2 regions of the Nonomuraea sp. IBHARD001 genome follow, and region 1 is predicted to be linked to the other one. Evidence: predicted binding sites of a transcription regulator. Region 1 holds the regulator's gene; the other holds the start of a gene.

The links. The regulator LexA, encoded in region 1, represses DNA repair genes until DNA is damaged. The targets are predictions, from matches to a motif close to TCGAACANNTGTTCGA.
Region 2: ruvC (crossover junction endodeoxyribonuclease RuvC) is a predicted target of LexA. The motif match lies at 2,332-2,347, and genes of this name have one in related genera.

Annotation. Positions count from the first base shown of each region.
Region 1 covers NZ_JBWBBW010000002.1:7,000,988-7,005,195, reverse strand. Annotated here, with positions in the region: gene ACTWNK_RS33485 (LysM peptidoglycan-binding domain-containing protein) at 354-656, opposite strand; gene lexA (transcriptional repressor LexA) at 1,651-2,358, shown strand; gene ACTWNK_RS33475 (hypothetical protein) at 2,822-3,037, shown strand; gene ACTWNK_RS33470 (SDR family NAD(P)-dependent oxidoreductase) at 3,579-4,208, opposite strand, start outside.
Region 2 covers NZ_JBWBBW010000002.1:5,674,999-5,679,206, forward strand. Annotated here, with positions in the region: gene ruvB (Holliday junction branch migration DNA helicase RuvB) at 94-1,134, opposite strand; gene ruvA (Holliday junction branch migration protein RuvA) at 1,157-1,777, opposite strand; gene ruvC (crossover junction endodeoxyribonuclease RuvC) at 1,774-2,316, opposite strand; gene ACTWNK_RS27915 (outer membrane protein assembly factor BamB family protein) at 2,535-4,181, opposite strand; gene ACTWNK_RS27920 (hypothetical protein) at 4,175-4,208, opposite strand, start outside.

The DNA.
Region 1 (4,208 bases):
ACTAGATGTTGTGGTCCAACCGTAGAAGCCGCCGACCATGAACGCAAGTTGAAGCGGAGGGTCGCGGGGAAGTGGCTGATCAGAACGGGGGGTACGGCGTGTCGCCCCAACTTTCCCACCGGTCTCGTGATTTCCGCTTCCTGGGAGGGGGCTAGGAGTGGTCGGGCTTTGGTCAAGGCCGGGGGTGGGGGGTACTGGGTACAACGCTTCGGGGGTGGGGGGTCATCCCGTGTGGCGGTGGGGGTGTGGCTGGGTTTCGCGCCGCTTCCCGCATGCTTGTGGGGGAGGGCCATGCCCTCCTGTGCCGTGCTGCTCAAGGAGTGGCGGTGCTTCTCAAGACTTCTCAAGACTTCTCAGGGAGTTACGGCGTTCGGGAGGTAGAGGCGGGATCCGGGCCGGATGAGGGAGTCGGACAGCCCGTTGATGCGCATGATCTCGTTCACGACGGGACCCGGGTCGCCGCCAGGGTCCAAGGCGTCGGCGATCTTCCAGATGGTGTCGCCCGTGTCGACGACGATCCAGGGCAGGCCCTCATGGCTGGGCGGCCCCTGCTCGGCGGCCAGGCTCATGGCCCTGGTGCCGAGCCAGAACAGCCCCAGGCAGAACACGGCCAGCACGAACACCAGCACGACCCGCCCCCGCCTGGTCAGCCGCATCGGCGGACGCCGTCGCTTCGGTCGTGCCGCTGCCCCGTTTCCGTCTCCGTCGGCTCTGAGCAGCCGTGCGCCTTCGGTCGGCCTGACGCGTTTGGCGGTGCTTGTGCGCTTGGCGGACGGGCGGCGCCCCTGGTTGCCGTGGTCGGCCGATGTGCGGTGGTTCGGCCTGTCACCTGGGGTGAGCCACGGCCCTTCCGTGGGGCGGACGCGCTTGGCGGTGCTTTTGCTGCGAGTACGGCTTTGCGGGGGATTGTGGCGAGGCGTGCCGTTGGCGGAGTGAGGCGTGCCGTCAAGGGAGGCGCCGGGCGTCGGGCGGGTTGGCGGGCGTGGCGGCGTGGTGTACGGCTGTGCGGAGCGCGTCGCGGGGGTGGCAGGCGTGTGGGAAGGCGCGCCGGTCCTGGGTGAGGCGGCTGTCGCTGTGTGGCCCGTGGATGTGGGCGCTGCGTCGCCTGAGGACGTTGTGTCGCCTTGGGGCGGTGTGTCGTCCTGGGAAGGGGGCGGGGTGGGGACGACCCACAACGGCGGACGGCCCTGGCGGAACGGACGACCCTGGCGGAACGGGCGGCGGGGGCGGGAGGTGCGTGCCGGAGGGACCGACGGCGTCGGTATGTCGGCGTTTCGGGGCGAGGTGTCGTCGATTTCTCGAACACCGGGCGGTGTGGCGGGGCGGACAGCCTCGATGACGAGCTCCAGCCGCCGGACCTCGTCGTCCGTGGGTTGTTGTGTCGTTGTCGTGAGCCGCAAAATGGACCTCCCGCACCGTATGGCCCAGGCCAATTGGCCAGAAAGGGCCGAACAAAGATCGGCGAATCGAACACGGTGTCGATCGAACTCCCGTACGATGTTGTACACCACACCGCTGACAATTTCGAGGAAGACTCGAACAATTGTTTGAAGATGATCTTCAGTAGCGGTACGGTCGCTGTGTGCGACATGAAGACCACGGACCGGAGGGTCCGCCTGACAGGGGCGGTCGCCGGGCGAAGGGGAGAGCATGAGCGAGAGGGATGACGACAGCGCGGTCAGCGACCTGGCGGTGCGCCGGCGCGACTCGTTGGGGCTGACACCGAGGCAGCGCAAGATCCTTGAAGTGATCCGCGACTCGGTCCAGCAGCGCGGCTATCCGCCGTCCATGCGCGAGATCGGCGAGGCCGTGCAGCTCACCAGCACGTCCAGCGTGTCGCACCAGTTGACGGCGTTGCAGCGCAAGGGCTACCTCAGGCGTGACCCCCACCGCCCGCGTGCGCTGGAGGTCAGGCTGCCCGGTGAGCCGGTGCTGTGGGTCGATCCCGACGCCGGTGACGAAGAGGCGGCGGTGAGCCGTCCGACGGCCGCATACGTTCCGCTGGTCGGCCGGATCGCGGCCGGTGGCCCGATCCTGGCCGAGGAGAGCGTGGAGGACGTCTTCGCACTGCCCAAGCAGCTCGTCGGCGAGGGCACGCTCTTCCTGCTCCAGGTGGCCGGAGACTCGATGATCGAGGCGGCCATCGCCGACGGCGACTGGGTCGTCGTACGGCAGCAGCCGGTCGCCGAGTCCGGTGACGTCGTGGCCGCCATGATCGACGGCGAGGCCACGGTCAAGACGTTCAAGCGCAAGGACGGCCACGTCTGGCTGGTCCCGCACAACCCGAACTACGACCCCATTCCTGGCGACGAGGCAAGCGTCCTGGGCAAGGTCGTCGCGGTTCTGCGCAAGCTTTAGCCCTCTTACCTGCCCGGGGTGGCGGCGGTGTGACGCTGTCACCGCCCTGGGGTGGCTTGTGGGGGTGGAGTGGGTTTGGTGGGGTGGATGCTGCGTGATCGCTGATGTTGGTCGGGGTGGGCGGTTCTGAGCTTCGCGTTCTGACTTGACCCGTAGCGTCCCCTTCCTCGCCCTTCTTTTGCTCTCGCTCTGTGGTGCCTTGCTGCTGCGGTGTTGGCGTACCGCTCTGTGTGTGTCTGCGTGGGCTTGTGTGCTGCTGTTGTGGTTGCTGTGTTCTGGTCGTCGTCTGCCGTGAGATGTCGGTTTCGTGTGGCGTGGTGTGGTTGCGCTGCGGCGTTTCTCTTGGGGCTTGGGGGTCGTTCGGGTGGGCGGTACGTGATTTCACCCATCGCCGTGTGTGGGGGGTCGCAGCACACTGAGGGGGCATTCGTCGACCACTCATGGTGACTTTCGAAGGGGCCTCATGAGAAACGTACGTCGTTTGGTCATTGGTGGACTGCTGGCCGGGGCGTTCCTCCTGCCCGTTGCCGGGCCTGCGCATGCCAAGAAGGCTACGGAGTGTTACCAGGACTTCAACCACAACTACAACGTCCTTCGTAGCCAGGGCTACAGCCACGAGGTCGCCTTCCGAGACGCCCTCATCACGTACGAGGAGTGCCTGGAGATCAAGGGACAGTAGGCGTACTGGCTGCCGTTCGTGCACCGTGCGATTTGTCGCACGGTGCACGAACGGAGCTCTGGAGTGGGGGGAGGCGACCCGGAGGCCTGGCCTTTGGGAGGCGGGAAACGAGGAAACCTCGTATCGCGCGCTTTCTCCCGCCCCTCCGCCCTCCCCTCCCCCGCACGCGTCGTCGCGCTGCTCCGTTTCCCGCTCCGTAACTCAACCGCCCGCAGGGCCCGCCCATCTCGCCTCCACGTATGACCTGCCGCAGTGTTTGGCTCCCGTGTCTCCCGCTACAGCAGGGCTGCCTGCATCTACCGCAGCTCGCTTCGCGACTTTCTTGGGGGAGGGGGAAGGTGAGGCGGGGGACCGGGCGCATGGAGGAGCGGGGAAGGGGCGCTGAATGGCCGAGGATTCCCGGTGCTAATTGGCCGGGTGCGGTGATCGATGGGCTTTGTTCTGGTTGTCGTTGTTGCTTCGAAGGGTGCGGTAAAGGTGTTGGAAGGGGGTGATCGCTAGGTCGACCGGGGGCGGGCGGTCGCGTGGTGGTTCGTGGTGCCTATGAGGTGGTGTTGTGGGGGGCGGCGGAGCGGTCGAGGAGGGTGTTGATCATTTGTTGGAGTTGGGTGTGGCCGGTGGGGCCGAGGGCCGAGCCGAGGGCGTTGGAGAGTTTGTCGAAGGGGTCGTCCATCGGTAGGGCTTTCAGTTGGTCGGCGAGTTCGTCGATGGTCCAGGGGCCGTCCTTGTGGACGTGGGCGCCTCGTGACCAGCCGTGGTTGACCGCGACCGTTCCGCCGCGGATGGAGAGGACCTGGCCGTTGAGCGGACAGGAGGCGGTGGCCAGGTAGGCGGTGATGGGGGCGCTGGTCGAGGGGTGCAGTGGGTCGAACGCCCCGGCCGCCGGTTCCGCGCTCATGCCGGGGACCTCAAGGGTGAGCCGGGTACGCGCCATGGAGGGCGAGATGCAGTTGACGCGCACGCCGTACCGGCCGAGTTCGAGGGCTCCGACGATGGTCATCGCGGCGACCGCGGCGTTCCCGGCGGCGTAGGAGGCCTGGGTGGGCAGGGGGTTGAGCAGGCCCGAGCCCGAGGAGGTGTTGATGACGGCGCGGTCGACGCGGTCGCCGGCTTCGAAGCGGTCGCGCCAGTGCCGTGCTGCCCATCGGGTGACGGCGAACGAGCCTTTCAG
Region 2 (4,208 bases), 1.3 Mb from region 1:
GCGTAGGCAAGCGCACGCACACCACGAGCGCAAGCACATACGCCCAAGCCCCCACGCACCCCAGGCGCCCAGCCCCTCAGCGCGGCACCCCGCCTACTGCGTCAAATCAAACAACCCCGCCCCAAACGCATCCGGCGGCGGCTGCATCCCCAGGTGCATCCAAGCGGCAGCCGTGGCCACCCGCCCCCGAGGCGTACGCGCCAGCAACCCCTGCCTCACCAGGAACGGCTCCGCGACCACCTCGACGGTCTCAGGCTCCTCCCCCACGGCCACGGCCAGCGTCGACAACCCGACGGGCCCCCCGCCGAACTTCCGCAGCAGCGCGCCGAGCACGGCACGGTCGAGACGGTCCAAGCCCTCGCCGTCCACCTCGTACAGGTTCAACGCGGCGGAGGCGATCTCTCGGGTGATCATGCCGTCGGCCCGGACCTCGGAGAAGTCGCGGACGCGGCGGAGCAGGCGGTTGGCGATGCGGGGTGTGCCCCGGGAGCGTCTGGCGATCTCGTGGGCGCCCTCGACGGGGAGGGTGACGCCGAGCAGGCGGGCCGAGCGGTGCAGGACCTGTTCGAGCTCGGCGGTGTCGTAGAAGTCCATGTGTGCGGTGAAGCCGAAGCGGTCGCGCAGGGGGGCGGGCAGCATGCCTGCCCTGGTCGTGGCGCCCACCAGGGTGAACGGTGCGATCTCCAGCGGGATCGCGGTCGCGCCCGGGCCCTTGCCGACGACGATGTCGACCCGGAAGTCCTCCATCGCCAGATACAGCATCTCCTCGGCGGGTCTGGCCATGCGATGGATCTCGTCGATGAACAGCACCTCGCCCTCGGCCAGCGTCGACAGGATCGCGGCCAGGTCTCCGGCGCGTTCGAGCGCGGGACCCGAGGTGATGCGCAGCGGCGCGGACAGCTCGGCGGCGATGATCATCGCAAGGGTGGTCTTGCCGAGACCGGGCGAACCGCTCATCAGAACGTGGTCGGGCGGCCGGTTACGACGCAGCGCGCTCTCCAGCACCAGCGACAGCTGCTCGCGCACACGTGACTGGCCGATGAACTCCGCCAGCCGCTTGGGCCGCAACGCCGCCTCGAGCTGCTGCTCGTCGCCTTCGGGCTCGGGCGAGACGAGCTCCCTTTCGTAGTTCACCAGGCCCTCCTGGCGGTGGTGCTCATCGGACGCTCAGCGCACGCAGCGCGGCCTTGAGCAGGGCGGCGACCTGGGGCGCACGGCCTTCGACGAGCTCGGACTCGGCCTCGGGCTCGATCACGGCGATGGCCTCGTCGGCGTCCTTGGCCGAGTAGCCCAGGCCGACGAGACCGGAATGCACCTGGTCGCGCCAGACGGGCGCCTTGCTCTTGCCGTTGAGCGCGGCGTTGACCGCCTCCTCCGGCGTGCCGAGCTTGTCCTTGAGCTCCAGCACGATGCGCTGGGCGCCCTTGGTGCCGATGCCGGGAACCCTGGTCAGCGCCTTGAGATCGGCGGCGGCGACGGCCACGCGCAACGCGTTGGGCGTGTGCACCGCGAGCATGGCCAGGGCGAGCTTGGGCCCGACGCCGCTCGCGGTCTGCACGAGCTCGAACACCACGCGCTCGTCGTCGGAGGCGAAGCCGTAGAGGGTGAGCGACTCCTCGCGGACCACGAGCGACGTGGCCAGCCTGGTCTCCTCGCCGACGCGTAGCGTGGCCAGGGTGCCGGGGGTGCAGTGGGCCATGATGCCCACGCCGCCGACCTCGACCACGGCTCCGTCGGGCGCGATCGCCGCGACCCGGCCCGCCACTGACGCGATCACGATGCGCGCCCCTTCCACGTCGTGCGGGCGCCGGCCTTGGCCAGCGCCTCGGCCAGGCGATGTTGGGTACCGCCGCGCCACACATGGCAGATGGCCAGGGCGAGCGCGTCGGCGGCGTCGGCGGGCTTGGGCATCTCGGTGAGGCGGAGCAGCCTGGTCACCATGGTGCCGACCTGCTTCTTGTCGGCGGTGCCGCTGCCGGTGATGGCCGCCTTGACCTCCGACGGCGTGTGCAGGGCGACGGGCAGCCCGCGCCGTGCGGCGCAGAGGATCGCGACGGCCGACGCCTGCGCCGTGCCCATCACGGTGCGGACATTGTGCTGGGCGAACACCCGCTCCACCGCGACCGCGTCGGGCCGCACCTCGTCCAGCCACTGCTCGATGCCCGCCTCGACGGCCACCAGCCGCGCGCCGAGCTCGGCGTCGGGGGGCGTGCGCACCACTCCGACGGCCACCAGCGACAACGCGGCCCCAGGACGGCCTTCGACGGCCCCGACCCCACACCGGGTCAGCCCAGGATCGACCCCCAGCACCCGCACCGCCACCCACTTTCGCCGAACATCTGTTCGGCAGCAGACTCTACCCGCATCCCCCCGCCACCGCACCGCGAACACGCCCCGCTCCCGAAGGATCCCCTTTACGACAGCCCCGCCCCCCTTCACGGCAAGCCCACCCCCGGCCTCCCGCCGTCCATGGCCGCCCTCCCTCACTCACGCGTCCGGAGCAGGACTCCGGCACAGCGCCGCAACGACGCCCGCTACCCCACCACGCCCTTCCCCAGCCGCTTCGCGCGCAGCCGCTCGGCCACCAGCCGGGCGAACCGCAGACTGTCGTACGCCGAGTCGACCACCTCGACCCCGACCATGAGCCGTCCCGAGACGACGAGCACATGGGTCGGCTCGCTCGACATCCCCCGGCTGGGACGCGTGTACAGGCCGCCACCGACGGCACGCATCGTCCCCAACCGACCCGCCCGCTCGGCACGCGCCAGCCGTTCGGCCTCGTCGGGCGAGTCTGCCAGCCATTCGACCTCGACCCGGACCAACGGATACCGATCGTCGACGGGCACCAACTCACACGCCGTCGCCCGTACGGCCGGCAGCCCGAACCCCTCCCGGCCGGGCACGAGCGTGTAGCCGTCCGCCCCGCCCGGCAAAAGCGCCGCGGGCAACACCGAACAGGCGTCGGGCCAGTCCCCGAGCGGCGCGTGCACGACGCTCGGCGCCGCCCCCGCAGCACGCCCCTCCAGCCTGAACGCGCTGACGCCGATCCCCCGCGCCCCGTACCCGCGCACCAGCACCACGTCCCCGTACCCGCCGATGATCTCCGCCTGCGAGGCGTGCAGCGGCAGCGGGAACACTGCCCTCCGCCCGTCGGACAGGGCGACGACGTCGAGCAGCAACGGACCGCTCGGCCCGCTCGCGAGGGCGACGGCGAGATCACCCGCCACCCAGTCATGGCCGGACCGCGCAGTGGTGATCCCCTTGGCGACCGGACGACTCCACAGCTTCTCGCCCGATTCGTCATAGGCGGAAAGAGTCCCCTTCGTGCCCACGTAGTGCGTCAGGAACGCGACATCCCCCATGCCGCCGCGCACCACCCGCTCCACCCGCGCCCCAGACCCGGCCCCCGCCCCGAACGCCCTGACCACCCCTCGACCGCCCGCGAGACGAGGCCCCTTGAGCAGCACGCCGTCCCCCAGGGCCACCGCCTCAAGGAACGGCTCCACCTCCGTCGGATCGGTGGCGTCGGTGTCGACCTCCGGCGAGCCGGTCGCCGCGTCCAGGGCGAGCAGACGGGAGGGCTCTCCGCCCGCACACCGGTCGAACAGCAGCAGCAACCGCCCGGACACCCGCGCGTCACCGGCGCACCGCCCGGCGAAGAGCCGCTCCCAGACCTGCCGGCCGGTACGCGGGTCCAGCGCTCTGATCACGGGGCCGTCGCTCACGAGCACCAGCCCGGCCGCGGCGCGTACCCAGGGCCGCCCTTGCCAGGCAGGCGCCAGGTCTCGCTCCCAGAGGTGCTCCATCGTGGCCGCCTCGTAGCCCAGCACCTGCTCGGGGCCGCCGGGGCCGTACCCGATGTGTGCCACCAGCGTCGGTCCGAACCCGTACAGCCCGGCGGCGGAGGACGGCGGTGTGGGGTCGAGGATCGGGCGTCCGGTGACGATGTCGTGGGCCAGGGTCATACCGGGATCGCTGGGCAGCAGGACCGTCGCGCCCACGACCGCCGTGGGACTGGGCGGGAATCCCATGAGGCGAGGCAGCGGCAGCGACCACAACATCCTGGCCCGCTCGGGCAGCGCCGAAGGCGAAGCAGGCGTGCCGCCGCCGGGTGTGAGCACGGCCGCGACGAGCAGCAGCGTCACGAGCAGAGCGCCCGGCCGCCGGATCGGCGTCAGCACCGGGGGAACCAGTCGAGCTTGAGGCTC